DNA from 2 places in the Agarivorans sp. QJM3NY_29 genome. Region 1 is predicted to be linked to the other one. Evidence: predicted binding sites of a transcription regulator. Region 1 holds the regulator's gene; the other holds the start of a gene.

Evidence for each region. Region 1 encodes FliA, which starts transcription of late flagellar genes. Its sites were predicted from a motif close to CTAAAGNTNNNNNNNNNNNNGCCGATA; they were not measured.
Region 2: the regulator FliA is predicted to act here: its motif matches at 10,970-10,996, upstream of ACRRS0_RS15690 (VC2046/SO_2500 family protein).

What each region holds. Positions count from the first base shown of each region.
Region 1 covers NZ_CP194036.2:1,879,118-1,894,217, reverse strand. The annotation lists gene ACRRS0_RS08705 (DUF2802 domain-containing protein) at 1-341, opposite strand, end outside; gene ACRRS0_RS08700 (chemotaxis protein CheW) at 342-830, opposite strand; gene ACRRS0_RS08695 (chemotaxis protein CheW) at 968-1,759, opposite strand; gene ACRRS0_RS08690 (ParA family protein) at 1,756-2,541, opposite strand; gene ACRRS0_RS08685 (flagellar motor protein MotB) at 2,542-3,456, opposite strand; gene ACRRS0_RS08680 (flagellar motor protein) at 3,458-4,204, opposite strand; gene ACRRS0_RS08675 (protein-glutamate methylesterase/protein-glutamine glutaminase) at 4,197-5,330, opposite strand; gene ACRRS0_RS08670 (chemotaxis protein CheW) at 5,362-7,452, opposite strand; gene ACRRS0_RS08665 (protein phosphatase CheZ) at 7,464-8,204, opposite strand; gene cheY (chemotaxis response regulator CheY) at 8,216-8,599, opposite strand; gene ACRRS0_RS08655 (RNA polymerase sigma factor FliA) at 8,726-9,451, opposite strand; gene ACRRS0_RS08650 (MinD/ParA family protein) at 9,444-10,337, opposite strand; gene flhF (flagellar biosynthesis protein FlhF) at 10,327-11,742, opposite strand; gene flhA (flagellar biosynthesis protein FlhA) at 11,774-13,885, opposite strand; gene flhB (flagellar biosynthesis protein FlhB) at 13,983-15,100, opposite strand, start outside.
Region 2 covers NZ_CP194036.2:3,440,635-3,455,734, forward strand. The annotation lists gene ACRRS0_RS15630 (LysR substrate-binding domain-containing protein) at 1-831, opposite strand, end outside; gene ACRRS0_RS15635 (DUF1127 domain-containing protein) at 928-1,167, shown strand; gene ACRRS0_RS15640 (SDR family oxidoreductase) at 1,631-2,464, shown strand; gene ACRRS0_RS15645 (TraB/GumN family protein) at 2,509-3,384, shown strand; gene ACRRS0_RS15650 (DUF3149 domain-containing protein) at 3,453-3,596, shown strand; gene smrA (DNA endonuclease SmrA) at 3,669-4,244, shown strand; gene ACRRS0_RS15660 (carboxypeptidase M32) at 4,269-5,756, shown strand; gene ACRRS0_RS15665 (hypothetical protein) at 5,945-6,274, opposite strand; gene ACRRS0_RS15670 (ketoacyl-ACP synthase III) at 6,498-7,595, shown strand; gene cobT (nicotinate-nucleotide--dimethylbenzimidazole phosphoribosyltransferase) at 7,753-8,793, opposite strand; gene ACRRS0_RS15680 (YchJ family protein) at 9,091-9,552, shown strand; gene purU (formyltetrahydrofolate deformylase) at 9,581-10,417, shown strand; gene ACRRS0_RS15690 (VC2046/SO_2500 family protein) at 10,414-10,944, opposite strand; tRNA gene ACRRS0_RS15695 (tRNA-Tyr) at 11,109-11,192, shown strand; cyclic di-GMP riboswitch class I at 11,602-11,688, opposite strand; gene ACRRS0_RS15700 (response regulator) at 11,857-13,512, shown strand; gene ACRRS0_RS15705 (ion channel) at 13,654-14,634, shown strand; gene ACRRS0_RS15710 (FKBP-type peptidyl-prolyl cis-trans isomerase) at 14,791-15,100, shown strand, end outside.

The DNA.
Region 1 (15,100 bases):
TCTTCTAAATCAGCGCCTAACTCGACCAATTTGACGGCACGGGTGTACAACTTGCTGTCAGGATCTTGTGACTCAATTTGAGCGCTACGAATAAACGCTTGCTCGACTTGCTCAGCCTGACGTTCTAATTCTTGAACTAAAGAAGCATTGGCTACGTGTAACTCTTGCAGCTCTTTTTCAGCGGCTCGATGCTTACTTAACAAATTTTTAACAACCAGTTCCAAACTCGCCATTTTGGCTTCACTGGAATCTATATGTCGATTAGCCTTGTGTGTTAACCAGTAAACACCCACAAGGCCAAGCAACATAACCAATAACGCAACAAGATTAATCCAATCCATTTATATTGAGCTTACTTCATCCCACTCTTCATCAGAAAGCAGCTTATTGAGATCAACCAAAATTAATAACTGTCCATCCCGATTACTAACACCTTGAATGAACTTCGCGCTCTCTTCAGTACCCACGTTTGGTGCGGCATCTATTTCAGAAGAACGTAAGTAAACCACCTCAGCAACACTATCCACTAAAATCCCGATGACTTGTGATTCAGCTTCTATAATCACGATCCGTGAATTTTCGGTAATATCTGATGAAGGCAAACCAAACCGGGAACGCGTATCGATCACCGTGACCACATTACCACGCAAGTTGATAATGCCTAAAACATAGTTTGGCGCTCCTGGCACCGGCGCTATTTCTGTATAACGTAATACTTCTTGTACCTGCATCACGTTAATACCATAGGTCTCACTTTCCAACTGAAAAGTTACCCATTGTAGAACTTCATCCTCGGCAATATTTTCTGCGACGTTACGCTGCTCGCTCATCTGCATGTCCTTTTTATTCATGAGTCCAATTGGATCTCGCAACTCTTATCTATTCAAGTATATATCATAAGTTATAAAACTAAACGGCGGATTTACCTAGTCTTTCAATTAAACAGAGCTCGCTCTACCTCACAGTTCTAACATCCATCTATATTTACCCCCTGAGAAAGCATTCGTTGTAGCTCTTCAACATGCAATAAAGCACACATCCTTTGTTTGACCATTCCCGCTAACCAACGACGTTTACCGGGATCAACACGCCACTTTACATCATCTTTATTCAACCGCTCGGTACCAAATAGCTTCTCGCAGCTCAAACCCCAACTACTTTCACCAAGCATAACCAGGTATTTATAGTCAGGTTCAAAAGGCTGATTCGGCATCACCCACTTAGCGGTATCGACAACCGTTAACTTTTGTTCACGCTCGATCATAATGCCAGCGAACCAATCTGGCTTACCAAAGAGTGGGCTAACTTCACTAATACGATGAATTCCGCCCAACTCAGTCAAGGGCACTCCAAAAGTAACGCCTGCAACTTCAAAAAATAGAACCTGAAACTCATTATCGGTTTCGATATTGTGCCATTCTTCCGGTAAAGGCGCTTCAACAAGCTGCTCTTCTACTTGAATACTCGTTGCTGGCAAAGACTCATCAGCAGGCGCTATATGCTCGGGTTCAACTTTTGGTGCAGGCTGTTCTGGTAACTCTTTAATAGGGAGTAATACCGGCTTAGCCTCCGCAACAGCGGCAACTCGTTGCTCGGCTTCTGCGAACAAAGTCGCAAGCGGCTTCACTTGAGGTTCAGGGGCAAACGAAGACTGATTCAAGGTTTCACTAACAGGGCTGAGAGGCACACTTTCAGGTTCTTTCAATAAAGAATCAAAATAACTCCCTAAAGCCTGCTCCATCAAGGTATCGCTATTCATAATAGCCCCTGCTCATCGGTCATCTGCAGAAGATGAGCGAGTAAGGTTTGATAAGCAAATACCCCGCGGCAATTTTTTATATGATAGGAAGGTGGCGCATGCCGTAGGCTAGCATCTCTAAATTTGGTGTCGATGGGTATCACTGAATTCCAAATGTTGTTCGGATAAGTTTCTTGTAGTTCCTTTAAGGCCGCTAATGAAGCACGAGTTCGCTTGTCATACATCGTTGGAACAACCGTATAGCGTAAGCGGTTAGGACAAGAGCGTTGCATAATACTCAAGGTTTTAACCATGCGCTCCAAACCTTTAATGGCTAAAAACTCTGTTTGAACAGGCACTAATACTCGCTCACTCGCAGCTAAAGCATTAACCATCATCACCCCCAGAACTGGTGGGCAATCAACTAACACATAATCATACTTATGTTCAATACGCGCCAAAATGCGCTTTAAAATCAAGCCCATTCCCTCACGCTGCCCCAACACTTTATCCAAAGTAGCTAAAGCCATACTTGCGGGAATTAAATCTAAATTATCAAACGAAGTCGCTTGAATACTATGAGTCACCATCGCATCGTCGAGTTGACTGTTTTGATAAAGTTCATAAAGAGTGCCCTGAACACTATCAACATCAAATCCCAAATAACTGGTGAGCGACGCATGGGGATCAGTGTCGAGTAATAGGACACGTTTTCCTTGTTGCGCTAGTAGACCAGCCAGAGATATCACCGTTGTAGTTTTACCGACACCGCCTTTTTGATTAGCAACCGTCCAAACTTTCACCTATTCTTCCTGCCTTGTCGTAAATCGCACCCCACCACCTTCCAATGGCACCGCTAACATTGTCTCACTATCTGGCTTAACAACTTTCTGCTCATCTCCCGCTGGCGCTTGTTCGACAACTGACGATTGGGCAATTGAAGAGTCCCAAATGTATTTAGAGAGTGCAATGACCACCCTTCGATTTTGTTTATCGCTTTGCAGTTTTCCGTTCACGGATAACGGGGCATATTGAGCGTAGGCTTCGATAGCCATTCGCTGCGGTTGAATCCCATCTGACTGCAATTCCCGAACAACTCTTGTGGCCCGAGCGGCTGACAACTCCCAATTGCTTGGATAGAGTTCACTATCAATACTATGCTCGTCGGTATAACCACGCACTCGTATATAATTATCGACCATTTTAAGCTTTTCGGACAAACGTAAAACTAACTGTTCAGCAGGCTTAAGCAAGTAAGCACTACCACTAGCAAAAAAAAGTCGACTATCTAACTCAATGGTTAGCCAGTCTTCATCACTATTTATTACTATGTCGTCAGTTTTGAAAATATCTTTAAGTTCAATAGCCAATTGGCTTGCGAGTTCGGTTAGATTAGACTGAGCAACTGAGTTTGAAGTCGTTGGCGGCACGTTAGGCATGATAACTTGACCATCCAAAATCGAGTGACCATATTCCATCAGCAATTCCGTTGACGAGACCGTTTCATTCCGTTCAGCTTGCCCATCAGAAACTTCAAATAAGGCAATCGCCTGTTGTAAGCGTTGTTGCAATTCGGGGTAATCTTTTTCATTGGTAATCGCCATCGCGTAAAGTACTACAAACAACGCAAACATCAATGTCATATAATCAGCGTAGGAGACTAACCAACGCTCTGTGTTTGCATTTCGCTTAGCAGCTGCAGCATAGCGATGACGCATACTAGTCGATATCCACAACGAAGCTATGTAAGCGACGCTTTACTTCAATACTACTGGCACCTTCAGCGATTGAAACCAATCCAGCTAAAGTCATTTCCTGATAAATAGCGCGATCCCCCGCTTGCGAGCGAAGTTTATTGGCAAAAGGCAAGAAAATAAAATTGGCGAAACCAACACCATAAATGGTCGCAACAAATGCAACCGCAATTCCCTTTCCAAGTAACTCAGGACTGCTTAAAAAATCCATAGCCTGAATCAAACCAAGTACTGCACCGATAATACCCACCGTAGGGCAGTACCCCCCCATGGCTTCAAACACCCCCGCCTGACGTTCCAAACGACTTTGTTCTAAGTCGATGACATCTTCTAAGGATTGTTGTAATTGTTGAGCTTCGGCACCGTCTATCAGCATTTGTAAACCGCGTAAAGTAAACGAATCTGCATGTTTTTGCTGTTGTTCTAGGCCCAAATAACCATCTTTACGAACAATATGAGACCAATTCAATATCAATTGAATTTGGTTCTGTACATTATCTTGCGACTGAAACCAAACCTTCGGTATCACTTTCAGAGCTTGCACAAATTGTTTGCTCGGCGTTTGTAACATCACCGCGCCGATAGTCCCCCCCAATACAATTGTTAATGCATGTACATTGACTAAATCGTCTAACGACCCACCAGCAAAAACATGACCAAACCCAACAGCTGAGAACGCTAAAATAACGCCAAAGATGCTAAGTTTATCCATTACCAATTTCCATAACTATCGCTTCAGAAAAACGATCGAGAGGCATTTGATTGGAGGCGAGTCCAGCACTTGCGACGGCCTGTGGCATACCATAAACAACACAACTGGCTTCATCCTGAGCCCAGATCGTTGAGCCTTTATCTTTCAATAAACGGCAACCATCTCGCCCATCAGCCCCCATACCAGTCAAAATCATGGCTAAAACGTCGCCCTGATGACTTTTCGCCAAAGAAGCAAAAGTAATATCGACACAAGGTTTATAGTTGACTTTGTCATTGCCATCAATAATTCGTAAGCGACCATACTGACCGCGAGGCTCAACTAACATCTGTTTGCCACCGGGTGCGAGATAAGCACAACCCGGTCGCAATTCATCTCCATCCTCGGCCTGCTTCACATTAACCCGTGACAGTGTATTTAAGCGTTGAGCAAATGCAGCTGTAAATGTAGCTGGCATATGCTGAACTAATAAAATGGGCTTAGGAAACCCAGCCGGCAACTGCGTTAAAATTGTTTGCAAAGCCACCGGACCACCGGTAGAGGTCCCTATCGCGACTAATTTATAGCGTTTTCCTGAAGGTTTAAACACACCAGACGTACGAACCTTGCGCTCTACCGAAGGTTGGCTGCTTGCCGCGGTCGTCGGCCTTAGTGGCGTCCGGGCGCTTGGCGTCAAAGGTTTGTCGGCTCGGGGAGTCAGACTCGATGGCGCTCGACGCGCTATCACTCGGCGTCTGGCAATGGCCTTTACTCGTTGTTGTAACAAGCTGACGGCTTCTTCACGATCACGAGCAATGTCTTCAAATTTTTTGGGGATAAAATCAAGTGCACCAGCATCTAGAGCATCTAAGGTCGCTTTAGCACCATCGTGGGTTAACGATGAAAACATCAGCACTGGCGTGGGATGTTTGGCCATAATTTCTTTTACAGCCGTAATGCCATCCATAACTGGCATTTCAATATCCATGGTAATCACGTCAGGTTTTAAACTTGCAACCATTTCAATGGCCTCGCGGCCATTCTTAGCTGCACCTATCACCTCAAGGCTTGGGTCAGCGTTAATAATCTCGCTGACTCGACGTCTGAAAAAACTAGAATCATCAACAACTAATACTTTTATTGCCATACTCAATTCTTTTTAAGGGCTGTGCTCGGCGTTATAACTTACGAGCGTAGCGTTTTAGTAAACTAGGAATATCGAGTATGAGTGCGATACGACCATCACTGGTAATCGTCGCCCCGGCCATTCCAGGGGTACCTTGCAATAACTGGTCAAGCGCTTTTATCACAACTTCTTCCTGCCCAATGAGGTTGTCAACGACAAATCCCACCTGTTGTTGGCCTATCTGTACGATAACCACATGTCCTTGAGAACTTCTCTGTCCAGATTGACTATTACGGATCAACCAATCTTGCAAATAAAATAGAGGTATAGCTTTATTACGGACAATAACGGTTTCCTGACCGTCAACAACATTGGTTTTGGTTAAATCCAGATGAAAGATTTCATTTACACTGGTGAGTGGTAAAGCAAAAGTCTGTTTACCTACATCAACCATCAAAGTGGGTAGAATAGCTAACGTTAATGGTACTTTGATTTGTAAAGTAGTACCGCCTCCAAGCTTAGAATCAATATCCACAGAACCGTTCAGCTGGGTGATACTGGTTTTGACCACATCCATGCCAACACCACGCCCCGAAATATCAGAAATCTCAGTTTTTGTCGAAAAACCTGGTGCAAAAATCAAACTATAAGCATCTTTGTCTGGCATTCTTGCCGCCGCATCGGCATCTAAAACACCGCGCTCTATAGCGATAGATTTAAGCTTATCTGCATTCATCCCCGCGCCGTCATCTTCGATCATCAGCAAGATATGATCACCCTCTTGCGAGGCTGACAAACGAATGACACCAGTACGCGGTTTTCCTGCCGCTTCACGTTGGTCTGGCATTTCAATGCCGTGATCAACCGAGTTTCGCACTAAATGCACCAGTGGATCGGCTAACGCTTCCACTAGGTTTTTGTCTAAATCGGTATCTTCACCGACCAATTCCAAGTTAATATCTTTCTTCAAACTACGAGCTAAATCACGAACGACTCGAGGAAAACGACCGAACACCTTCTTAATAGGCTGCATTCGAGTTTTCATCACTGCACCCTGTAAATCAGCGGTCACAACGTCAAGGTTAGAGGTCGCCTTAGCCATATCCTCATCATTACTGGTTAAACCAAGACTAACCAAACGATTACGGACTAAAACTAATTCCCCAACCATATTCATGATTTCGTCGAGAGTACGGGTATCGACGCGAACCGTCGTTTCCCCCTGAGGGGCTTGTTTGGGCGCTGCTTTTGCCGGCTCAGACTTGGCTGGAGCAGCAGCTTTCGGAGTAGCTGCAACTTTTGTTGGTGCAACTTTCTTCGGCTCGACCTTCGGGGTGACTTCGGGCTTGGCTGCCGCCTTAACCTCAGGCGCTTTACCGGCACCATGCAGCTGATCTAATAACTTTTCGAATTCATCATCGCCAATTTCGTCACTGTTCGTCGCCGTTTCCACTGGCGTAACAGCGGCAGGTTTAGCACTTGGTGCTTTAGAGCCATGTAGCTCGTCGAGTAGCTTTTCAAACTCATCATCAGAAATATCGCCACCACTCGCAGTTTCGCTAGGGGCTGCAGCACTTACCGGACTCGCTTGAGAAGCCGCTTTTGGAGCACCAGAGCCATGCAACTCATCGAGTAAGCTTTCAAATTCGTCATCAGAAATATCATCAATACCAGTGCCAGTAGCTGATTTACTCTCTGGAATTTGCTCGGGCTCGGGCTCAGATTCCGGCTCAACCACCACCTGATCTTCTGAAGCAGGCCGAGATAATTGATGCAATCGCTCAATAAGCTCTGGCAAAGCTGGTGTTAAAGGTTCTCTTGCTTGCACCTTAGCAAACATATCATTCACGGAATCAAGTGCTTCAAGTATGACATCCATTAACTCTGATGACACCCCGCGGCCACCGTTACGTAATGTGTCAAACACATTTTCCGCACCATGACAAACGTCAACGAGTTCAGTTAATGATAAGAAACCAGCACCACCTTTAACGGTATGAAAACCCCTAAATATAGCATTCAATAAGTTACTATCATCAGGACGTTTTTCTAGATCAACAAGCTGTTCAGAAAGCTGCTCTAGGATCTCTGCCGCTTCTACCAGAAAGTCTTGTAAGATGTCTTCATCTACATCAAACGACATGCGCTACTCCCTTAAAATCCTAAACTAGACAACAAGTCATCAACATCGTCTTGATCGTTAACAACGTCATCCCTTTGTTCTTTATTAATTATAGGGCCTTCTGCTTCAACACCCGATTTTTTATCATCTTGACCAGGAGCGACATCCACCATGTCAGTGCCAAACAAGGTGAGCATCTCAACTAAATTCTCTTCAACCTCCTGAACTAAAGTGATCACCTTTCGAATCATTTGCCCGGTAAGATCCTGAAAATCCTGTGCCATTAAAATTTCAGTAAGCATGTTACGTAGTTTATCGGCATCAGATGAAGAACTAGTCAGAAAAATATCGATTTGGTGACACAGCGCTTTAAATTGGCCTAACTCAATTTTCCGATCCATCAAATTTTGCCATACAGGCATAATATCATTGATATCATTGGTTAATTTATCAGCAATCGGCAAACCCGACTCGACTGCATCCATCGTTTTATTAGCAGCTTGATCGGTCATTTCGATGACATAGTTTAAACGTTCTTTGGCATCGGGGATTTCTTGGTTCGCGAGTTCATTGATCCGAATATCCAATTTGAAATCATTTAATGAATCGTGAAGTTGACGAGTGAGCTGGCCAACTTTATCAAACAGCAAGTTAGCTTTTGGAGCACATAGCTCACTGACTAGTTGGTTCGCCTCGGCGACCTTTCCCATTTCAAGTAGCATCACCAGTTGTTGCGCATCCGCTAATGAAATAATCGGAGTATCGGTGCTCACGCGTCTTCCTTTTATTGTAATCTTTCGAAAATCTTATCGAGCTTCTCTTTTAAAGTAGCTGCTGTAAAAGGTTTTACAATATAACCATTTACTCCGGCTTGTGCGGCTTCAATAATTTGTTCACGTTTCGCTTCCGCGGTGACCATCAATACAGGCAGGTGAGCTAAACTCTCATCGGCACGAATGTTTTTCAACAAATCGATACCTTCCATACCAGGCATATTCCAATCAGTCACTACAAACTCAAAATCGCCACCCTTAAGCATTGGTAGCGCGGTGTTACCGTCATCGGCCTCATGTGTATTGTTGAAACCTAAATCTCTCAACAAGTTCTTAATAATCCTTCTCATTGTTGAAAAATCATCAACAACCAGAATTTTCATATTTTTATCCAAGGTACGTCCCCCAGCTGGATGTTTTACTAGCCCACAAACGGGTCACAAATTTATGTAATACATTATTATGCCTTAATAAACACAATTTTAGTCCATCTTTTATAAGTTTTGTAAGGATGAATTTCTCTATTGTGTCCAATCTCGCATTCGAGTTTTCACTCTGGCAAGCGCTTGACTATGAATTTGACTCACTCTCGACTCACTAACGCTTAATACTTCACCAATTTCTTTAAGATTAAGCTCTTCATCGTAATAAAGCGATAATACTAAGGCTTCTCGTTCAGGTAGCCCTTTGATGCACTCCGCCAAAGATTGTTGAAATCGTTGATTTGCAAAACCTTCGAAAGGACGATTTTGCTCGCGACTTTCTTCGTTAGAAATGACATCCTCGTTTACCCCAAGGTCCTCAATGCCTAAGATTCGCCCGCAATTAACATCCGCTAGCATCGTATGGTATTCGCGAAGAGAAACCCCGAGTTTTTCAGCAACTTCAGCGTCTTTAGCGTCACCATTTTTTTCTCTTTCAACAGCAGCTATAGCGTCACTAATCGCTCGACTATTTTTATGTACAGAACGCGGAACCCAATCGCCACGGCGTATTTCATCAAGCATCGCGCCGCGAATTCGGATCCCTGCATAGGTTTCAAAGCTAGCACCTTTAGAGCCATCAAAATTACGAGCGGCTTCTATCAGCCCGATCATTCCAGATTGGATTAAATCATCCACAATAACACTAGCCGGTAGCCTAGCCATTAAGTGATGGGCAATCCGTTTAACCAAAATGGCGTGACGCTCCACTAACGCATTAGTGTCGTTAACGCTGGTATTGGCGTAGGCGGCAACTTTATTCACTAAGCTGCTCTCTATTCTTGCGTTGTCCAAATTCGAGAAGATTCTCGATGAAAAATTCTAAATGTCCTCCCGCTTGCTCAGGTATCGGCCAAGTAGCCGCTTTGCTGGCTAAAGAGCGAAATGCCAAAGACGCTGGTGACTTAGGATAGGCTTCAACCACAACACGTTGTTTGCGAACGGCCAATCGGACATTGTTATCATAGGGAATACAAGACACTAACTCGAGAGTGGCATCTAAAAACCGTTCCGTCACCCGAGTCAGCTTGGTAAATAACTCCTGACCTTCTCTTAAACTACGAACCATATTGGCAACAACTTTAAATTTATACACCCCATGATTATTAGAGAGTAGTTTAATCAGGGCATAAGCATCGGTAATTGATGTTGGTTCGTCACACACGACGACTAAAATATCTTGCGACGCTTTTGCAAAACTCAACACCATATCAGAGATGCCCGCTGCGGTATCAACCAGCAAAACATCTATCGGTGTTTTCATACTACTAAAAGCGCGAATTAAACCTGCATGTTCCGCAGGGCTTAATTCAACCATGGATTGAGTTCCTGAAGTTGCTGGCGCAATCAGAATCCCATTTGGTCCCTCAACTAATACTTCGTCAAGAGTGCACTCTCCCGATAGCACATGCGACAGATTTTTAGTCACGCGCAGCCCAAGTAGCACATCAACATTCGCCAAACCTAAGTCCGCATCAAGGACCATGACTCGCTTGCCTTGACCCGCCATTGCAATTCCCATGTTAAGCGTCACGTTGGTTTTACCAACCCCACCCTTTCCACCAGTCACTGCGATTACTTTCACATTATTTTTTTGTTGCATCATTCGTAAGCCGCTAGCTTGATCAAAATCATTATGTTTAGAATACATCCGAAACCTTCTGTTGTTCGGTTTCACTAAACCAAAAGTGTTGCTGAGAATGCTTATCTATCACCGACAAAGCTTGCTCAACTAATTCGCTAGGCACCGCCACTGCAATATCTTCTGGTACTTGCTGACCATGAGTAACGTAACTGATTGGTATAGCATGACGCAAGGTTACATTTAACACTTCACCTAACGCTAAACTTTCATCTAATTTAGTAAGTATGGTACCAGCCAAAGGAATTCGCTTAAATTGATTTACAGTTTCTTCAATTACCCGTCGCTGAGCATTGGCTGACATCACCAAATAATTACGGATATTAACTTGGCTATTTTTGACTAACTTGTCTAATTGTTCATGTAGACGGATATCTCTTTGGCTCATACCAGCGGTATCGATTAAGACTAACTTTTTATCTTTAAACTGGTATAAAAGCTGGGACAACTCAGCTTCATCATTCGCCACTCGAACTGCACAGCCCATAATTTTACCATAAGTTGCCAGTTGCTCATGAGCACCAATACGATAAGTATCTGTGGTAATCATCGCCACGCTATCAGGACCATGGCGCATAGCAAACTGCGCAGCTAATTTGGCGATAGTGGTTGTTTTACCGACCCCCGTCGGGCCCAATAAGGCAACCGCTCCACCTTTTAACAATATTTCATCTTGGCCGACAGGGAGCTGATTTGCCAGTAATTCCCGTAAATGCTGCCAGCCTTCTTGTACGCCTAGCTCTTCGGGGATATAACCAGCCACCTGATCGGCCATATCCTCATCAAAACCAACCAACTGTAACTGTTTGATTAACATCGCTCGAACAGGCTCTTGCCGCTCAACTTCCTGCCACATTAATCCCGACACTTGATGTTCCAACAACTTTCGCATCGCTGCCATTTCTTTCTTTAATTCACCCACTTCACTGTGATTCGCCTCTGCGCTTGGCGTTGCAATACGGCTTGCCGCAGGTTTGGCTGCTGAACCTTGCTGTATCCACCCTTGCTGCTGAGCCAAGGAGCGAGGAGCCTGAACGGTTCGAGGCCGTTGCGATTTATTTAAGCTGGATTGTTGCAAATTTTCTTGCTGACGCTTTTGATGGCGCTGCATAAAATTAGTCAAATTATCTTTGAGGCTCGCATTTTCGTCAAAATCATGACCAAGCTGTTGGTTTGTTGACGTTTTAGAACTGTGCTTAGGTTTGACGGACGATAAATTGACGCTATCATCGGCTAACTCTCGTGATGAGTTTTCTCCCTTAGCATTAGTCTTGGAAGGCTCCACCGCAGCAACAATCTCTATGCCTCCGGTCACCTTTTTGTTGGACATGATCACGGCATCACTACCAAGAGTCTCTTTCACCTCGGCTAACGCGGTCCGCATGTCTTTTGCAAAAAAGCGTTTCATTTTCACTGGTCACCTTCCTTTTGCTTACCCATTGGACCTATTGCCCAACTGAACTCACAATACGTATTTGTTTATCTTCCGGCACTTCTTGATACGACAGTACACGTAATGCAGGCATTGCTGTTTTAACGAACCTCGACATACTCGAACGCAATATACCGGATGTCAATAATATCGCTGGTTGGCCTGCTAATTCTTGATTTTGGCATGCTTCAGTTAAAGATACTTGCAGTTTTTCGGCCAAACCTGGTTCCATTCCTGCACCATCGTTACCACCTGCCTGCATAGATTGATGCAATATTTGCTCCAAGTCTGGTGACAAAGTAATGACCGGTAACTCTGCTTCACTACCAATTAGCTCTTGAACGATTAAACGTTTTAAAGAAATACGACAAGCTGCGGTCAGAATATCGGCATCCTGGCTCTTCGGTCCGTATTCCACCAAGGTCTGAACGATACTCCGTACATCCCTAATTGGCACCCCTTCACTCAGTAAATTTTGCAGCACTTTAACAACAGTAGATAAGTTCAGGGTATCTGGGATTAAACCTTCAACAAGCTTAGGTAAACTATTTCCTAACATGTCTAACAAATTTTGTACTTCTTCATGTCCCAATAAATTAGCTGCATTATTGGTTAACAATTGACTAAGGTGGGTGGCAACCACTGTCGCCGAATCAACAACCGTATAGCCAAGGGTTTGGGCGTGTTCACGCTGCTCGGTTGCAACCCAAGCCGCCTCTAAACCAAATGCAGGATCGGTGGTTGGCTGGCCTTCAATTTTACCAAATACTTGGCCCGGATTGATCGCCATTTCTCGATCATGGAATACTTCAGATTCACCATAAGTAACCCCCATCAAGGTAATTCGATATTGATTAGGGCCTAAATCCAGATTGTCACGAATATGTACCGCTGGCACCAAAAAACCGAAATCTTGAGATAACTTTTTACGTACACCTTTAATCCGAGCAAGCAATTCTCCGCCTTGAGTCTTATCAACTAGCGGGATTAATCGATAACCAACTTCCAGACCAATCACATCAACTGGTTGTACATCATCCCACCCCAACTCTTTAGGCTCATTACTATTACGAGGATGAGTGCTGGCTGGCTGTAAGGCTGTATCTGCAGCTTTTTTAACATCGGCTTTATGCCGTAACCACGCGGTCACCAAACACACCGCAGCGCAACTTAAGAATGCCAAATGCGGCATTCCCGGAACAATCCCCATCACCAATAAAATAGAACCACAGATAATCATAACCCGTGGATCTTTAAACAGCTGCAAGCTAACTTGCTCGCCCATATCGGCTTCGGTATTTTGACGGGTCACGATCAGAGCAGCAGCGATAGATAGTAGTAACGATGGAATTTGCGCGACTAAACCATCACCGATGGTTAACAGAGTGTAAACTTCTGCCGCTTGCGAAAAACTCAGATCGTGTTGGGCCACACCAATAATGAAACCACCTAAAATATTAATAAAAAGAATCAGGATCCCAGCAATCGCATCGCCCTTTACAAATTTACTCGCGCCATCCATCGATCCATAAAAATCGGCTTCGCCAGTCACTTCACTACGACGAACACGTGCCTGCTCTTGGTCGATAATGCCAGCATTAAGATCCGCATCAATCGCCATTTGCTTACCCGGCATCGCATCCAAAGTAAAACGCGCGCTCACCTCGGCAATCCGACCCGCACCTTTGGTCACCACAACAAAGTTAATGATCATCAAGATAAGAAAGACCACTAAGCCGACAGCATAGTTTCCACCAATCACTACCGAACCAAAGGCTTCAATCACATTACCCGCAGCATTTCCGCCATTGTGTCCTTCCAAAAGGACCACTCGAGTAGATGCAACGTTTAGGGCTAAACGCAATAAAGTGGCAACCAGCAGCACCGTAGGAAATACCGCAAAATCCAAGGGTCGCTTGGTATAGACTGCAACCAAAAGCACCACCAAGGCTAAGGAAATATTAAATGCAAACAAGATATCCAGTAGCCATGCCGCCATTGGCAGAACCACCATGCCAAGGGTAGCCAATACCACCATTGGCGTACCAAAACCTTTGATGAGACTGGCATCTATCTTTTTGAAGTCTTGAAGCTTCAAGCTAGTGAGACGATTAATGATTTCCATAAATGACGAAATACTGACTGTAGAGCAAGAGATAATTTAGAAAAGCAATAACTAAGCCAACAACAAAGGTACACCTAGAGAAATCATAGAATTGAGCTTAGTATCGTAATTCGTCGGGGATAGGTAAATCATCAGCCACAGGTTTAGGTCGTTGTCCTCGACCTTTACGGTACTGCTCCAACTGGAACACAAAGGCTAATACTTGAGCCACTGCGACATATAGCCCATCAGGAATATCCTGACCGAGCTTCGTGGTATGGTACAGAGAACGTGTTAAGGCTGGCGCTTCTAAAATAGGGACTTCGTAATGACGAGCGATCTCTCTGATTTTCATCGCCACCTCATCCACACCCTTAGCCACCACTTTCGGCGCACCACCCGCCTTGCTGTCATACTGAAGCGCCACCGAAAAATGAGTCGGATTGGTGACAACCACATCCGCTTGCGGCACATCTGCCATCATACGACGAGCAGCCATTTCCATTTGCAAACGACGGATCCGCCCCTTAACTTCAGGGCTTCCTTCCATATTTTTGTGCTCGTCTTTCACTTCCTGCTTAGACATTTTGAGCTGGTTATTGTGATTCCATATCTGGTAAGGGACATCAATGATAACAATAATAATTAAACTACAAACCAGCGCTAACAACATCCATTGCAACATATCTAAAGCATTGACAATAGAGCCCGGAATTGACTGTAGGCTTAAAGACAAGATATCGGCAAATTTCCAGCGTAATACAATCCAAACAACACCAGCTATCACTATCACTTTGGCAACACTTTTAACAAACTCTACCAAAGCTTGTACGCCAACCATTCTTTTAAACCCTTGCAAGGGAGATAACTTATTCGCCTTGGGCATCGCAGCTTCCCAGCTAAACGATATACCACCTAATAAGGTATTTCCGAGTAGGGCTGCCAAAGCAATAAACCCCATGATCCACAACATCGGCTTAAACAATAGCCAAGCAATCGAGCCAATATTTTTAAACAATAGGTGAACATCGAATACTTGCTCACGACTCAGAGTAAAAGCAACTTCAAAGACTTTCACCATTGACTCGGCTAGCATGCCACCAAAAGCCATAATTGCGATTGCAGCCGTAATCAAAACTGCCGCAGTACCCAACTCCTTAGAGCGAGCAATTTGCCCCTTGTTACGAGCTTCATCAAGCTTTTTCGCCGTGGGTTCTTCGGTACGTTCTTGATCAT
Region 2 (15,100 bases), 1.6 Mb from region 1:
CTTTAAATAGGGCTCTGGAGCGACTAAGAAATAGCTATAACTGGAACGCACCGCAATATTCCCTAATTGAACTAAAGTCCCCTGCTGAATGTATTTCCAAGCCAGACTATGTCTCACTAAAGCTATCCCTTGCACAGATAAAGCTCCTTCTAACACCACGTGGGCGCCTTGATAGATTAAGTTGGCTTTGGTAGGACTTTGTTTATAACCCGCCAATTGTAACCAATACTGCCAGTTCATATCTGGGCGAGCATCATCTATCACCGTATGTCCACTTAAGTCATCAAGGGATAAACCCGGGTGTTGCTCAAAGTAAAGCGGATGACAAACTGGATAAATATGGTCATCCATTAGCTTTTCGGATGCTAAACCAGGGTATTCCCCCAACCCGTAACGCACACATAGGTCCACAGGCTCTTGGCGAAAATCAATCAAGGTATCTTTCGGCATCAACATCACCGACAAGTCGGGATGTTGCTGACTAAAATCACCCAAGCGTGGCACTAACCAGTGTTGAGCAAATGAAGGTAGTACCGAAATCGATAAAGTATTTGGGTTAGGATCTTGACTCAGCTGCCTAACTCCATCCTGTAAACTCACAAAGGCTTGTTTCGCATAGTTATATAAAGTGACCCCTTCAGCGGTTAACACGACCTTACGATGCTGCCGCTCGAATAACTTAACCTCAAGTCGCTCTTCCAACTGGCGGATCTGTTGACTCATCGCCGCAGCCGTTACATATAGCCTAGCCGCAGCTTGCTTAAAGCTGCCTAATTCAGCCGCCATATAGAAGCAATATAGCCCTTGCAAAGGGGGCAAACGCTCACTCACTTAAGCTCTCCTTAACTCACAGTCTGTTTAAGTCGTTTGTCAGCCTAACCTAAAATCAAATAATGTTTAAGTGCAAACAGCATAGGAGCATCAAAAATGAATAGACACAGTGGAACACATCAGCAAATGAGTCAGTTTAGAGTTAAACCAGACTTACTTTTAATCCAGCGACTCTGGTTTAGCATCAAGTATTTTGCGGCACACTACGAACAGTGTATTGAGCGCGCCAAGCTGCGTAGACAGCTAGCTAGCCTGCCCGATTACCTACTCAGAGACATTGGTGTCAGTCGTAGGCAAGCCAACATTGAAGCGAGTAAATCCTTTTGGAAAAAATAATTTTGCGTCAAAACGCTATAAGGACAAGGTTTGATTTGTAAAGTTCAGGCCTTGTCCACTGAACAAAGTGTTTTTCACCTACATATTCGGTTAAACTCCGACTGTAAGTGAGCATTTCTATGGGTAAATTTGACATTATCTCTAGCGCGATAAATTTGAGCAAAAGATTGCCCCCATCAAGTCAAACGTATCCTCGAAGGCAATCCCTATCGGATTGATTTAAGCCTTATCATGGCCTCTTGGAAATACACAAACCTTACTGAATCTGCCTTTACACCAAGATAAGCCTTACCTATATGTACAAATGAGTAAGCTTCGGTTTGACTCCAAACATGATTTAAAAGCCGACCGAAAGACATTTCATCTCTAGTAGGCGACCAATTGCTCCAAAGCCAAGCAGCCAAGGATCTGCCAATTGTATATCTATCCAAGCGTAAATCTTTCAACAATAAGCAGGCAAGACATGAAACCAGAGCAAGCAAGCATTTTGATTACCGGCTGTAGTAGTGGCATTGGTTTATATTGCGCTCAACAACTACCAAAGCATAACTATCACGTCATCGCATCTTGTCGCTATTTATCCGATGTTATACGGCTCCAAGAGATGGGCTTAAACTGTATACAATTAGATTTAGCCTGTCAGCAATCCATCGAACAAGGCTGGCAACAAGCCTTGAAAATGGCTAACGGAAAGATAAGCTACCTGTTTAACAATGGCGCCTACGGACAACCCGGAGCGCTAGAAGATCTGCCCACTGAAGCACTGCGCCAGCAGTTTGAAATCAATTTGTTTGGTTGGCATCATCTGAGCCGCTTAGTGATTGCTCATATGCTTGAGCGACAACAAGGACGAATTATCCAGAATAGCTCGGTGCTAGGGCTCGTAGCAATGAAGTATCGTGGCGCTTACAACGCCAGTAAATTCGCCCTAGAAGGGTACACAGATACCCTGCGCCTAGAATTAGCCGATACGCCAATTAAGATAAGCCTGATCGAACCAGGACCGATTATCAGTTCATTTAGAAAAAATGCCAAAATTGCCTTCGAGCAATCAATCAAACTAGAGCAAAGTCGCCACCAAGCAGCTTACCAACATACCTTAAAACGTCTCGGCCAAGAAGGTGCTAGCTCTCGCTTTACCTTACCTGCTAGCGCTGTATTTAACGCACTACTGCATGCCCTAGAAGCGCCAAGCCCGAAAGTTCGCTACTATGTGACCTCCCCCACTCATCTGTTTGCTTTATTGCGTCGTTGTTTACCAGTCACTTGGCTCGATGCAATACTCAGAAAAAGTTAAGTACGCATGATAAAATGGCTTACCTTTTCAATAACGGATTTATTATGTCAACTTGGATAAAGCGTTTAGGTTCGCTGTTACTAATCCTTTCGAGTACTCAGCTGGCTGCTGAGCCTTCACTCTGGGTGGCCAGTAAAGCACAACAACGCCTCTATTTGTTCGGCTCGATCCATTTAGGTAGCGAGCAGTTTTATCCACTACCTGCAGCATTTATCGATGCCTTTAAGCACAGCCAACAACTGATCATCGAAACTGATATCACAAAGCTAAGCGCGAGTGATCAGCAAATGCTGAACACCAGAACACTGCAACCGGCTAATCGCAGCCTCAACGATGATTTAAGCCCTCATTATCAGCAACTGTTAAAGCAACGTAGCCAACAACTAGGTATTTCCGAAACACTATTTAGCAATATGCGAGCTTGGTATGCCGCCATTGTACTCAGCCAATTGCAAATGCAAGCCTTAGGTTTTAAACCTGAGCTTGGACTTGATCTTCACTTCATCGAACAAGCAAAACAACGATACAAGCCAATTATCGCACTTGAGACTTTTGAACAACAATTGGAAGCTTTAAGCAGCCTTGAGAGTATTCAAATTCCTCTCTTACAGCAAACTCTCGATGAATTCGAACAGGTTCCTCAGATGTTCAATCAACTCGTGGAATACTGGAACAAAGGGGATAACCAACAACTATTTGCGCTGCTTGGTGAAGATCCAATGTTCCAACAAGAAGCCGAAATGGTGATCAATAAATTACTCTACCAGCGAAACCAGCAATGGCTGCAACAACTCACCGAACTCAATAACACTAGTTTTGTCGTCGTTGGTGCCATGCATCTATATGGCGAACAAGGCTTACTCAGTAATTTAGAACAACAAGGTTATGTAATTCGTGAAGTTGATCCAAACACAGATTGATCACTATCAATTTGGCTAATATTCAACCAAGTTATGCTCAGGTGACCTCATAAGAAGGAATCTTTAGCATGGATCTTTGGTTAGACTTACTGTTTGGTAATAGCATTGGTTTAATGTCTATTTCGGTGATCGCGATTACAATTGGTTTGATGATTTTTTATACTTATTATTTCCTAAAAAAAATCAGCCAAAGCGAACCACCACAAAAATAAGCGAACGCAGCGGTTGCGCCGCTGCATGCTCTCATCTATAAAGAAGGGACTTCGTTGTTCAGGAGTTCTTTTATGTCTGAAGAATTTGATCTATTTCAGCAAGAAGTTGCTGGAATCAAGCCCTTAAAGCAAGACGCCATCATCGGCAGTAGTGCAACTTTAGATTCCGCCGCAAAGCAGGCTCGTCAATTAGCAGCCCAACAACAGGCAGCGAGTCATCAAGATTACCTTTCACTGGAACAGGTTAAACTATTACGCCCCGACGATCCCGTCAGTTACAAAAAATCTGGACTACAGCAAGGTGTATTCAAGAAGCTCCGTTTGGGCAAATATGAAATCCAAGCCAAGTTAGATTTACACAAACTTCGCCTTGAGCAAGCGCGTAACGAAATTATAAGTTTCATCAAACAGTGCCAGCAATTAAACATTCGTAGCGCATTAATCATTACCGGCAAAGGCGCAAATAGCCAACCACCAGCATTACTAAAAAGCTACGTGAGTGGCTGGCTACCGCAAATTGAATCGGTATTAGCGATACATAGTGCTCAGGCCATACATGGTGGCAGCGGTGCCATCTACGTACTGCTGAAAAAAAGTGAATTACAAAAACTCGATAACCGCGAACGTCATGCTCGCCGAATCCGTTAAATTCACATCGACCAAGGAATAATTATGACAAAGCCCAACGCTTACCAACAACTCTGCCAGCACTTTCAACATCTATCTAAGCTCGCGCATTTAAATGCTATCTGTAGCTGGGATCAAGCGACAATGATGCCTAATGGTGGAAATCAAGCCCGTGCCGAAGCACTGGCAGAACTCGCCGTATTAATCCATCAAAAGTCCACCCATTCAGCAATGCCAGAATGGCTAGAACAAGCCAAACAACTAAACCTAAATCCGCAACAACAGGCCTCGTTACGAGAAATGAAACGTCATTGGCAACAGCAAACTGCCCTCCCCAGCGATCTCGTCAAAGCAAAATCTTTGGCAACCGCACATTGCGAACACGCTTGGCGTGAACAGCGTGGCAACAACGACTGGAAGGCCTTTCAGATTAACCTACAAGCGGTGATGCAATTAGCCATTGAAGAAGCGCAGATCAGAGCCGATAAAACTGGGTTAAGCCCTTATGATGCGATGCTTGATCTCTACGAACCCGGCATGCAAATGCAGCGTTTGGATAAAATATTTGGTGAGTTACACGCCTGGCTCCCCCAACTGATCCAACAGGTCGTCGAACAACAAAAAAGTTGGCCCGCGCTTCAGCTCAATGCGCCCTTTGCCAGTGATAAACAAAAGCAACTCGGCTTAGCAGTGATGAAGAAGCTGCAATTCGATTTTAATCATGGTCGCCTCGATGTGAGTACTCACCCCTTCTGTGGTGGAGTCCCTCAGGATGTTCGAATTACCACCCGTTACGAAGAACAAGACTTTACTCGCTCGCTGATGGGAATAGTGCATGAGACGGGTCATGCTCGCTATGAGCAAAATCTACCTTTAGATTTCCTCGATCTACCAGTGGGTCAGGCCCGCTCAATGGGCATTCATGAAAGCCAAAGCCTATTCTTTGAAATGCAATTGGGTCGCAGTCAGGCATTTATTGAACAACTACTCCCCTTAGTCAATCAGCATTTGTGCCATCAGCAACCAATGCGCTTAAGCGAGCTCAAACAACACTACCTTAAGGTACAGCCCGGTTATATTCGAGTTGACGCCGATGAAGTGACCTATCCTGCACACATCATGTTGCGCTACGAATTAGAACGAGACCTGATTACCCAAAAAATTACCGTGGCTGATATCCCGGAATTATGGGATCTCAAAATGCAACAGTATTTAGGACTATCTACACAAGGCAATTACCAAGATGGTTGCATGCAAGACGTGCATTGGCCTGCTGGTTTAATCGGCTATTTTCCGTCCTACTCACTCGGTGCAATGTATGCAGCACAATTTCACACAGCGCTGGTGAAACAACATCCGGAGGTACCCGCGCAAGTTCAAACCGGTAATTACGATACGGTCTTTGCCTGGTTACAAAAAAACATCTGGTCACAAGCCAGTTTCTACCCAAGCGATGAACTAGTCAGCCGCGCCACTGGCGAAAACTTAAATAGCCAGTATTTTAAACAACACCTTCAAGCTCGTTATTTATAATAGTTGTGACGGCAGCTCGACAATACGGTTCACTGCAAGCTTAATAAATGCAAGCAAGCGATTGTTTACGTGAATGAAATTATTAATAAAACAAAAGCTTGCGAGCATTAACAAGACGACTAGTCGCTCACCATAAGTCACATCAAGCATATTTATCGTGAGCGTTCCCCCAAACTAGGGCTGAACACTCATGAGTGTCCTACCTCATCCGCATCGAGTAATAACCATTCCTCGCTCCTTAAGGGAACTGGGGCTCTCACTTCGCAAATGTCACTCAATGGCCAAATAAACATCTCAGCGAAAAACACGGCTATATCATCCAGCTCACCATTTACCGCGACTTTTTTAAGTAGCGGCAAGGCCGCTATCTGTTCAGAAGCAAAAGCGAGCCGAGTCAAGGGATCGGCGCAGATATCAATGCTTAGTTCAAAATAGCGAGTAAGGTGATTAAAGCGCGAGCATTCAATTTTATCGTCGTTTGGGAATGCTGACGCGAATTGTTGACCTGTCACCGTCATATAAGACCTCAATCTAGTTATACCAGAGCTTATAAGCTATCCATGAGCCCAAACCAAGCTGTCAATTTGCCTACACTTAAGTCTGAAAAAATAGACTCAAACTGGGATATCTAGCTTAAGTCATAAAACCAACCAGTCAAGCTCAAGAATCAGACAATTTGGCTATTTAGCATGCATCAGGCATAATCCTTGGCACATTATAGTATGAGAGTTTCTAGCCTTTATGTATCACGCCGAAATTACCGGATGGGGCAAATGTATGCCTCCTGCACGTCTATCTAACCACGATTTAAGTACTTTTATCGACACATCCGATGAGTGGATAAGTAGCCGAACAGGTATTAAAGAGCGTTGTATATCGCATGTGGATATCGCCGAACTAGCTGCCAATGCAGGTTTGCAAGCTCTCGCTGCGGCAAACTTAGATGCAGCACAACTCGATGCAATTATCTTGTGTACCTGCACAGCTGGAACAACAGTGCCAAACAGTGCCAGTCGCGTGCAACAGCTACTACATGCCGATCAAGCGGCCGTGTTTGACATGAATGCTGCTTGTAGCGGTTTTGTTTACGGCCTACAAACTGCGGCGGCCTTAATTCAAACAGGAGCAATGCAAAGAATATTGTTAATTGGTGCCGAGCGACTCAGTCAATTGCTCGATTGGACCAAGCGCGATACTGCTGTGTTATTCGGTGATGGTGCCGGAGCGGTGATCATCGAAGCCAATGATGATCCAGAAAAAGTTGGATTTTTAGCCGCTAAGTTAGGTTGTGACAGTGAAAAACGGGAAATTTTATCAATTGCGGATTTTGGTACCAACCGCAAACGTTTTAGCGGTGTAGATACCCTGTACAACTTCCAGTTTGAAGGGCCCGAAATCTTTAAACGTGCCGTAAAAGGTATGGGAGAAGCTGCCAGCAATGTCTTGGCTCAGGCACAAGTTGCTAATCATGAACTTAACTTCATCGTGCCTCATCAAGCCAATCTACGGATCATCGACGCTCTCGCCAAACGAATTGGCGCCCCCGATGAAAACATCATGATCAACATTGAAAAATACGGAAACACCTCAGCAGCAACGGTTCCTGTCGCCTTATGTGAAGCCTTAGAGCAAGGTCGAATTAAGCCCGGTGACAATGTCTTATTAGCAGCTTTTGGCGCAGGACTCACCTGGGGAGCGGCCGTTATTCGCTGGGGAAAACGAGTGACGCCAGTCAAACAATCCACCGCCAGCCTGCCCGCTTGTAATCAAAGCGCCTTAGAACTGCTGGCCCCTGCCATCGAAGGTTGCCAACAGGCAAGGAAAGCACAACTCACTTAACTCAGCGCTTCCAGTGTTGCGGTCGAGCCAAGCCATATCAAGTCGACCGAGGATTGCTTTTCAATATTAACGACTTGCAGCAATGGCCATCGATTGATTTAAACCGATGGCCTAGATGTTCTCTGCATGCAAAATCAAGAATAGCCTTGGACCTTAGCTAGCCCTGCTGTTGGCTCACCCCTGCCGATTCAAATGAGGCCATTTGATTGAGAAAGGCGACAGCGGAACAAACCAAGGGATAAGCTAATACTGCGCCGCTCCCTTCACCTAAACGTAAGGACAATTCTAACAAGGCATGAGCATCCATCGCCTTCAATAAACGCTGATGTGCCTGTTCCGCGCTTTGGTGGCAAAACACCATATATTGTTTCACCAGAGGATTGATTTGATAAGCAACCAACGCTGCAGCTGAACAGATAAAACCATCCACCAAAATCACCATCCGCCGACTCGCGGCTTCAAGCATCGCCCCCACAATGGCCGCTATTTCTAAACCGCCAACCTTCGCCAACCATTGTTCGGCCGTATAATCTCCGCGATGATGGTTCATTGCTTGCTCTAATACCGCAACTTTATGTGCCAAACCTTGGTCATCTAAACCAGTGCCTCGTCCAACACAATCGCTAACCGGGAGTCCCAAACAACCAGCCATCAACGCGGCTGCACTGGCTGTGTTGGCGATCCCCATTTCACCGAAAGCCAATAAATTAGATCCCTCTAAGGCCGCTTGACGAACTCTAGCCACTCCAACCTCCATCGCCTGCTCCGATTGCGCTTGGGTCATCGCGTCTGAACTTAAAAAACTTTTTGTTCCAGCTGCCACTTTACAACACGCAACCCCCTCTTCTGAAAGTAATTGGCTAACACCAACATCAACAATCTCAAAAGCAAAACCGTGCTGGCGACAAAATACATTAACCGCCGCACCCCCTTCCACAAAGTTTTGCACCATTTGCGCCGTCACAGCTTGTGGATAAGCACTCACCCCAGCTAAAGCAATCCCATGGTCGGCGGCAAATACAATCATTTTTGCGCGCTGGATCACAGGTTCAAGGGTCGACTGTATCAGGCCTAACTGACAAGCTAATGACTCCAATTGGCCCAAAGAACCTTGTGGCTTGGTCTTCAAATCAATCTTATTTTGCAGTGCCTCTGCCAAACCAAGCTGCAAAGGCTCAATTACAAATTTAGTACGCAAATTCAATTCCCTAGCAATCATAATACCTCGTTTAAGCTTAACTCGTTTAAGCCTTAGCTTTAACCAAAACATGTATTTATCAAAGATTAACTTGTCCCTAAGCAAGCCAGCCATAGATCGCAGATGAAGGCTTAAAAAAAAACGATTTACAATACAAGTTTTCACTTTCTATTGCTCGACATCTCAAAGTCACCGCCTAAAAGAAAGCCGCTAACGAACGAACTCTAAGCAATTTTCAGCTGTGTTATTGCCAACTTCTTGCTACACTTCGCCCTCAGTCAAATTAGAGGTTCCAGAGTGTTAGTTTGCCCTTGCGGTAGCGGCTTGAACTTTGTTCAATGTTGTCAACCCTATATCAGCGGCTTATCAAGCCCGACTCATTGTGAGCAACTAATGCGTTCCCGCTATAGTGCCTATACTCTGGGTGATGCGAACTACTTATGGCAAAGCCATCATCCGGACTTTCGTCCAAGTGAGCAGCCCTTAGCACTCAACGCCGAGGAAGCGACACAATGGGAGAAACTCGAAATTTTATTTAGTTGCGACCGACTCGATGGCAACAGCGGAATTGTGGAGTTTAAAGCTCATTTTCGCGAGCAAGGCCAACTTAATATTTTGCATGAACGCTCTAATTTCACAAAAATTGCTGAACATTGGTTTTATACCGATGGTGTATTTTCTCCTTCACCCTTGGCTCGCAATGCTGCGTGCCCCTGCGGGAGCGGGAAGAAACTGAAACAGTGCTGTAAAAAATCTTAACTTTAAAGCTGAATAAATCGAAAACACCATGGAAAGAAAAATTCTTTTAACCGAATGCCCAGATGCCAAAGGTTTAATCTCAACCATTACCAACATCTGTGCCAAGCATCAACTCAACATTATTAAAAATAACGAATTTGTCGATAATGAAGTGGGACGTTTCTTCATGCGTACCGAGTTAGAAGGCTATTTTAACGACCAAACTTTGCTCGCTGATTTAGACAATGCACTACCTATTGGCAGCGCCCGTCGTTTAGTCGGGGCCGGACGCAAGCGCATCGTGATCATGGTCACCAAAGAAGCACATTGCTTAGGCGATTTACTCATGAAAGCCGTATACGGTGATATGAATGTTGAAATTGCCGCAGTTGTAGGCAACTACGATATCCTACAAGCGCTCACTGAGAAATTTGACATCCCCTTCCATTACATTAGTCATGAAGGATTAAAACGTGAGCAACATGAACAGCTGATCATTGAAACTGTCCAACAATATCAACCCGACTATGTGGTACTCGCTAAATACATGCGGATCCTCACACCAACATTTGTCGAGGCGTTCAGCAATAAGATCTTAAACATTCATCACTCGTTCTTGCCAGCTTTCATTGGTGCTAAACCTTATAAACAAGCCTACGATAGAGGGGTTAAAATCATTGGCGCTACCGCTCACTTCGTGAATAACGATCTAGATGAAGGTCCTATCGTAGAGCAACACGTGATTCATATTGACCATACCTACAGCGCGCAAGAAATGGCAAAAGCTGGGCGAGATGTAGAAAAGTCGGTATTAAGTCGCGCCATGCAACAAGTGCTCGATGAGAAAGTATTTGTTTACGGGAATCGAACTGTAGTTTTTCGCTAATTATAATATTTAACTTTAAGCGGCTTCGAATAATCGAAGTTGCTTAGTACTTGATAAATTTCACTACCTTTTACTTCTACATCGGGTATGACTTGCAGTGGTTTACTAGCCGCGCCATGTTTTAACCGCGTCAGTAGACTCACGTTATTCATGACCTCTTCACGAACTCCATCGAGCGTATCGTCCGCGCAGGCGGCATAACCATTTAAGGCTTGCTCCAAACGAATGGTATCAATTGAGCCCTTTTGTAAATGCTGACTCCAATTCGCCTGCACTTCGAACTCATCAGCCTGAGCAATTAGAGGGCGAGCTTCACGAAGCTGCAATTGAGCTCGCAGATCTTGCTGTACTTGTTCGGCCGCAGGTTTTTGCATGGAAAATTGAGCCTGATCGCAAACGTTTTGGCTCAACATACTCAATAGCAGATGAAAATGAGCAAGATCACCCTGCTGAGAGCAACGATTAAGCGTATCGCCTAACTGCAACTCATCACACAAACTATGATTTCTTATCTGCTCAACTAACATTGCGCCCCCTTCTACTGATTACCTATATCGGTAGAAAGACACAAAACTTTAGTTCACATTCACGAAATGAACAGATATTAAGCAAACAGTCTTAAGCTATAAAATTTATCGCCTTTTTTACTTTACAGCTTAACAAGTTCTGGTAATATGCCGCTCCACAAGCAGGAGGGGTTCCCGAGTGGCCAAAGGGAACAGATTGTAAATCTGTCGCGAAAGCTTCGGTGGTTCGAATCCACCTCCCTCCACCATCTTGATAAAAAAAGACACTTTAGGTGTCTTTTTTTATGTCTTAAATTTAGCATCATGCTTGATAACCTCTCAGTAATGCCGAGCAAGTAATATGCTCACTAAGTTATGGCGATGCTGCACAACAATCAGGTTAACCTTCATTTTAACCGAACCCAAGTAAACCGCTCATGAATAGATTTTAAAATAAGACAGAAAATCAGTAGTTAGATTTGCAACAGAAGATAGAAGATAGAAGATAGAAGATAGAAGATAGAAGATAGAACGAGAAAATATTTAGGACTAAGCGCCAAACAAATACGCCAAGCTAACTTAGCTTGGCGTTCCAACCAAATACGGAAAGTAATAAACGGTAAATAGACTAACTCACTGAGAGGTTAAACAACAATGTTGTAAATAAAACCACTCAACTAAGGCGGTCCAGCCATCTTAAGAATATAATTCTCAAGATCTGTAACTTTCCGACCTTGGATCACTCCAAGTTTGGCTTTGACTCAGTGTTGACAAGCTAAAAAACTCATCAACGCCTTAATAGTAAATCAAGCACTGCTAGTTTGGCAAGGTTTTATAAATGATAAGCTTAAGCAGCTAGGCCGCTATACTTACACAGCTTCAACCTTGGCAAAGTTGTGCTAGGATATCGAAAAAGGATTAGATAACACGGTAATGGCAACGCAATACAACTATAGCGGAAAAAAAATACTCATCGTTGATGACCAGCGCGCTTTTCAAGTGATGCTTAAAGCCATGCTACAAAACTTTGGAGCAAGCGATGTCTATTTTGCGACAACTGGAGAAGCGGCCGTTAAAGCTTGCCGAAAACGAAAGTTCGACATTCTATTGGTGGATTATAATCTAGGTACAGGTAAAAACGGCGGACAATTACTAGAAGAGTTACGCGTCAGCAAACTACTCGAAGTGGATGCATTATTTTTTATTATTAGTGGTGATAATAATAAGAGTATGGTGCTCAGCGCACTTGAAATGGAACCTGACGAATTTATTACCAAACCATTTTCACAGTTTCAATTACACAATCGCTTAGCCAGAGCCCACCTGAAAAGACAGTCCTTACGTGATATTTATCACGCACTGGCCGATAAAAACTATAGCAAAGTAATTGAGCTATGTGACCAACAAATCGAGAAAGAGAGTCGTTACAGCAACTACTGTAAAAACTTAAAGGTAGAAGCACAAATTGCTTTAGGGGAATATGAAAACGCCAAACTAGCGTTAGAGGCGATCCTAAAAGAGCGAAAACAAACTTGGGCCAAAGCGACCTTAGGCCGGGTATATCTGCTACTCGATGAAAATAAAAAAGCAATTGATACGCTCAGCCGCTCCATCGCAGAAAGCCCACTGTTACTCACCGCATATGACTGGTTAGCTCGAGCCTACCGCGCTGAGGGAAATATCGAAAAAGCCCTGGAAACCGTGCTAAAAGCTTCTAAATTAGCCGTAAACAGCCTTGAACGCCAACAACTATTGGCCTCGCTAGCGATTGATGCTGGAGAACTGAGTTTAGCGAAAGAAACATTCTCAACTATTTTGCAATTGGCACGCCGCTCTATTCATCGGGGGCCACATCATTTATGTAACTATGTACGAAGTTTAATTGATGAAGCCCAAGGCGAAGAAGACCTATACCGTAAAAACCGCTTACTACAAGAAGTAAATTCAGTGCTGTTTCATGCCAGACGAGAAGAAGGCAAAGACGAAGACTTTAATTTCGATGCTTTCGAAGGGATCAGTCAAGCAAGAGTACACGCGACCAAAGGCGAATTAAACAAAGCTAAAAGACTCTTGTTTAGCAGCAATGATGGCCTACTCGACTCTCCGGAAAAAGTTGCGGTTGAGTTACTACCCGATACCTTCCTCACCTTAAATTCAGTGGGAGAGTTTGAATATGCAATGCCCTTTGCTGAAGAGTTAGAAAAACGCGATAATATTGATCCAATATCGCTATCCTCAGCACATAAAGTTTTAAAAGATGAGGACTTTGAACAGAAACTTGGGCTGTTTCGCGAATACAACAAAATGGGCATTGATGCCTACGAAGAACAACGTTATGACGAAGCGACAAGCCACTTTGACAAGGCCCTGCAGGTCGCACCGGGAAACACCGGGGCTATTCTCAATAAAATCCAAGCGATTTTGAAACAAATCAATCTCTCAGATAAGGGCGTCAGTGGGCAATTGCTAAACGATTGTAAAGTTACCATCAAATTACTCGATGGCTTGAAGCTCAACGAAAATCACGCCGAGCGTTACTCAACGCTAAAGAACGAATTTCAGCAGTTTGGTAGTAAAAACAAAAGTTAATATATTGTTTTTATTGAACAACTTTAGCATTTTCTATCAAGGTAGATCTCACAGCTCTAATTTTTGGCTTACACTTAAATAAGCAACCAACACTGGCTTGCTCACGACCTCAGAGCAAACATATCAAAGAAGGCGAATCAGATGGTTCGAAATAACCAATGTTCGTATCAAGATGACTCAGGGCTCCCTTGCCATGAAAAGGCCTTGAGCAATGGATTGTGTTTTTGGCACGATCCCAATGAAAATAAAACTGGCCCCGAAATTAAAGAACAACTAGAACGCTACGCCCAAAATGGCGGATTAATGCGTGGAATATGCCTTAAAAAAGCCCAACTATGCGATATCAATCTAGTCAAATACAACAGTAAACAAGGCTATGATATGACTGGTGCCGATCTTTATCGCTGTAACCTCAAAGCCGCCCACTTGTTTAATATTAACCTTCAGGGTGGCAGTTTAATGAAGGCAGACCTTCGCGACGCTAACCTTAATCACGCAAACCTAACTCAAACCAACCTGCTGGGTGCAAAAATGGAAGGTTGTAAGTGTGATAGCCTTAAGGTTGGAGCGCGTGTCATGCAAGAAAAGTTGGCCCTAACAGCGGAACAAAAGCAAGATATCGAGTTAATGAATGACTATTACCAGCAAGCAGAAGAAGTCTATCGAAGTTTACGTAAAAGTGCTGAGGCTGAAGGGCTGTTTACCACCGCAGGACATTTCTTACGTAAAGAACTCACCATGCGCCGTTATCAAATGCCTAAGTATTCCTATCCAAGAGCCATTTCAAAGCTAGTCGACTTAGTCTGCGGCTATGGTGAATTACCGATGCGAGTTATTTTTACTTCTCTGGCGATTATTTTTAGTAGTGCTCTGGTCTATCTGTTTACCGGCATCCATTTCAACGGCAATATTGTTACCTTTGATCTTAATCAAACAGCAACTCAAAACATGGTCGCCTTCTTTGAATGTTTGTATTACAGCGTCGTGACCTTCACGACTCTAGGTTATGGGGATTTTACCCCTGTAGGATTATCTCGTGTTTTTGCAGCAATAGAAGCCTTTAGCGGTAGCTTTATCATCGCCTTATTTGTTGTAGTATTTGTGAAGAAAATGACTCGCTAGCTCGCCATGAGCAGCATTATTTTCGGTGACTCGTGATGTATTTTAATCAACACTTCAGTTAAAGTTGAAGATTCACCTCAGCGCTATAGCCGTAGGCAGTATCTTTAAACTGGTCGCTATTGCGAACCGCCCCCCTTGATAGAAAAGGATAGTTTTTTGAAATTTATTGTATTAGCAATACTCGCTATTTTGATTGTTGTGTTTTATATTCGCCAGCAGAATCATGCAAAAATAATTAAAAGTAATCAATTACTTGGTCAATATTTTTTGGCTAATAATGCTCAACAACAAGGCGTTGTAAGTACCAGCTCCGGCTTACAATATCTAATTCTTGAAAACAGAGGCAAGTCAGCGAAACCTTCAGCAAGCAGCACCGTGACCGTGCATTACCACGGGAGCCTACTCAATGGCCTAGTATTTGATAGCTCTGTTGAGCGAGCGCAACCGGCGCAATTTCCTTTAGGGC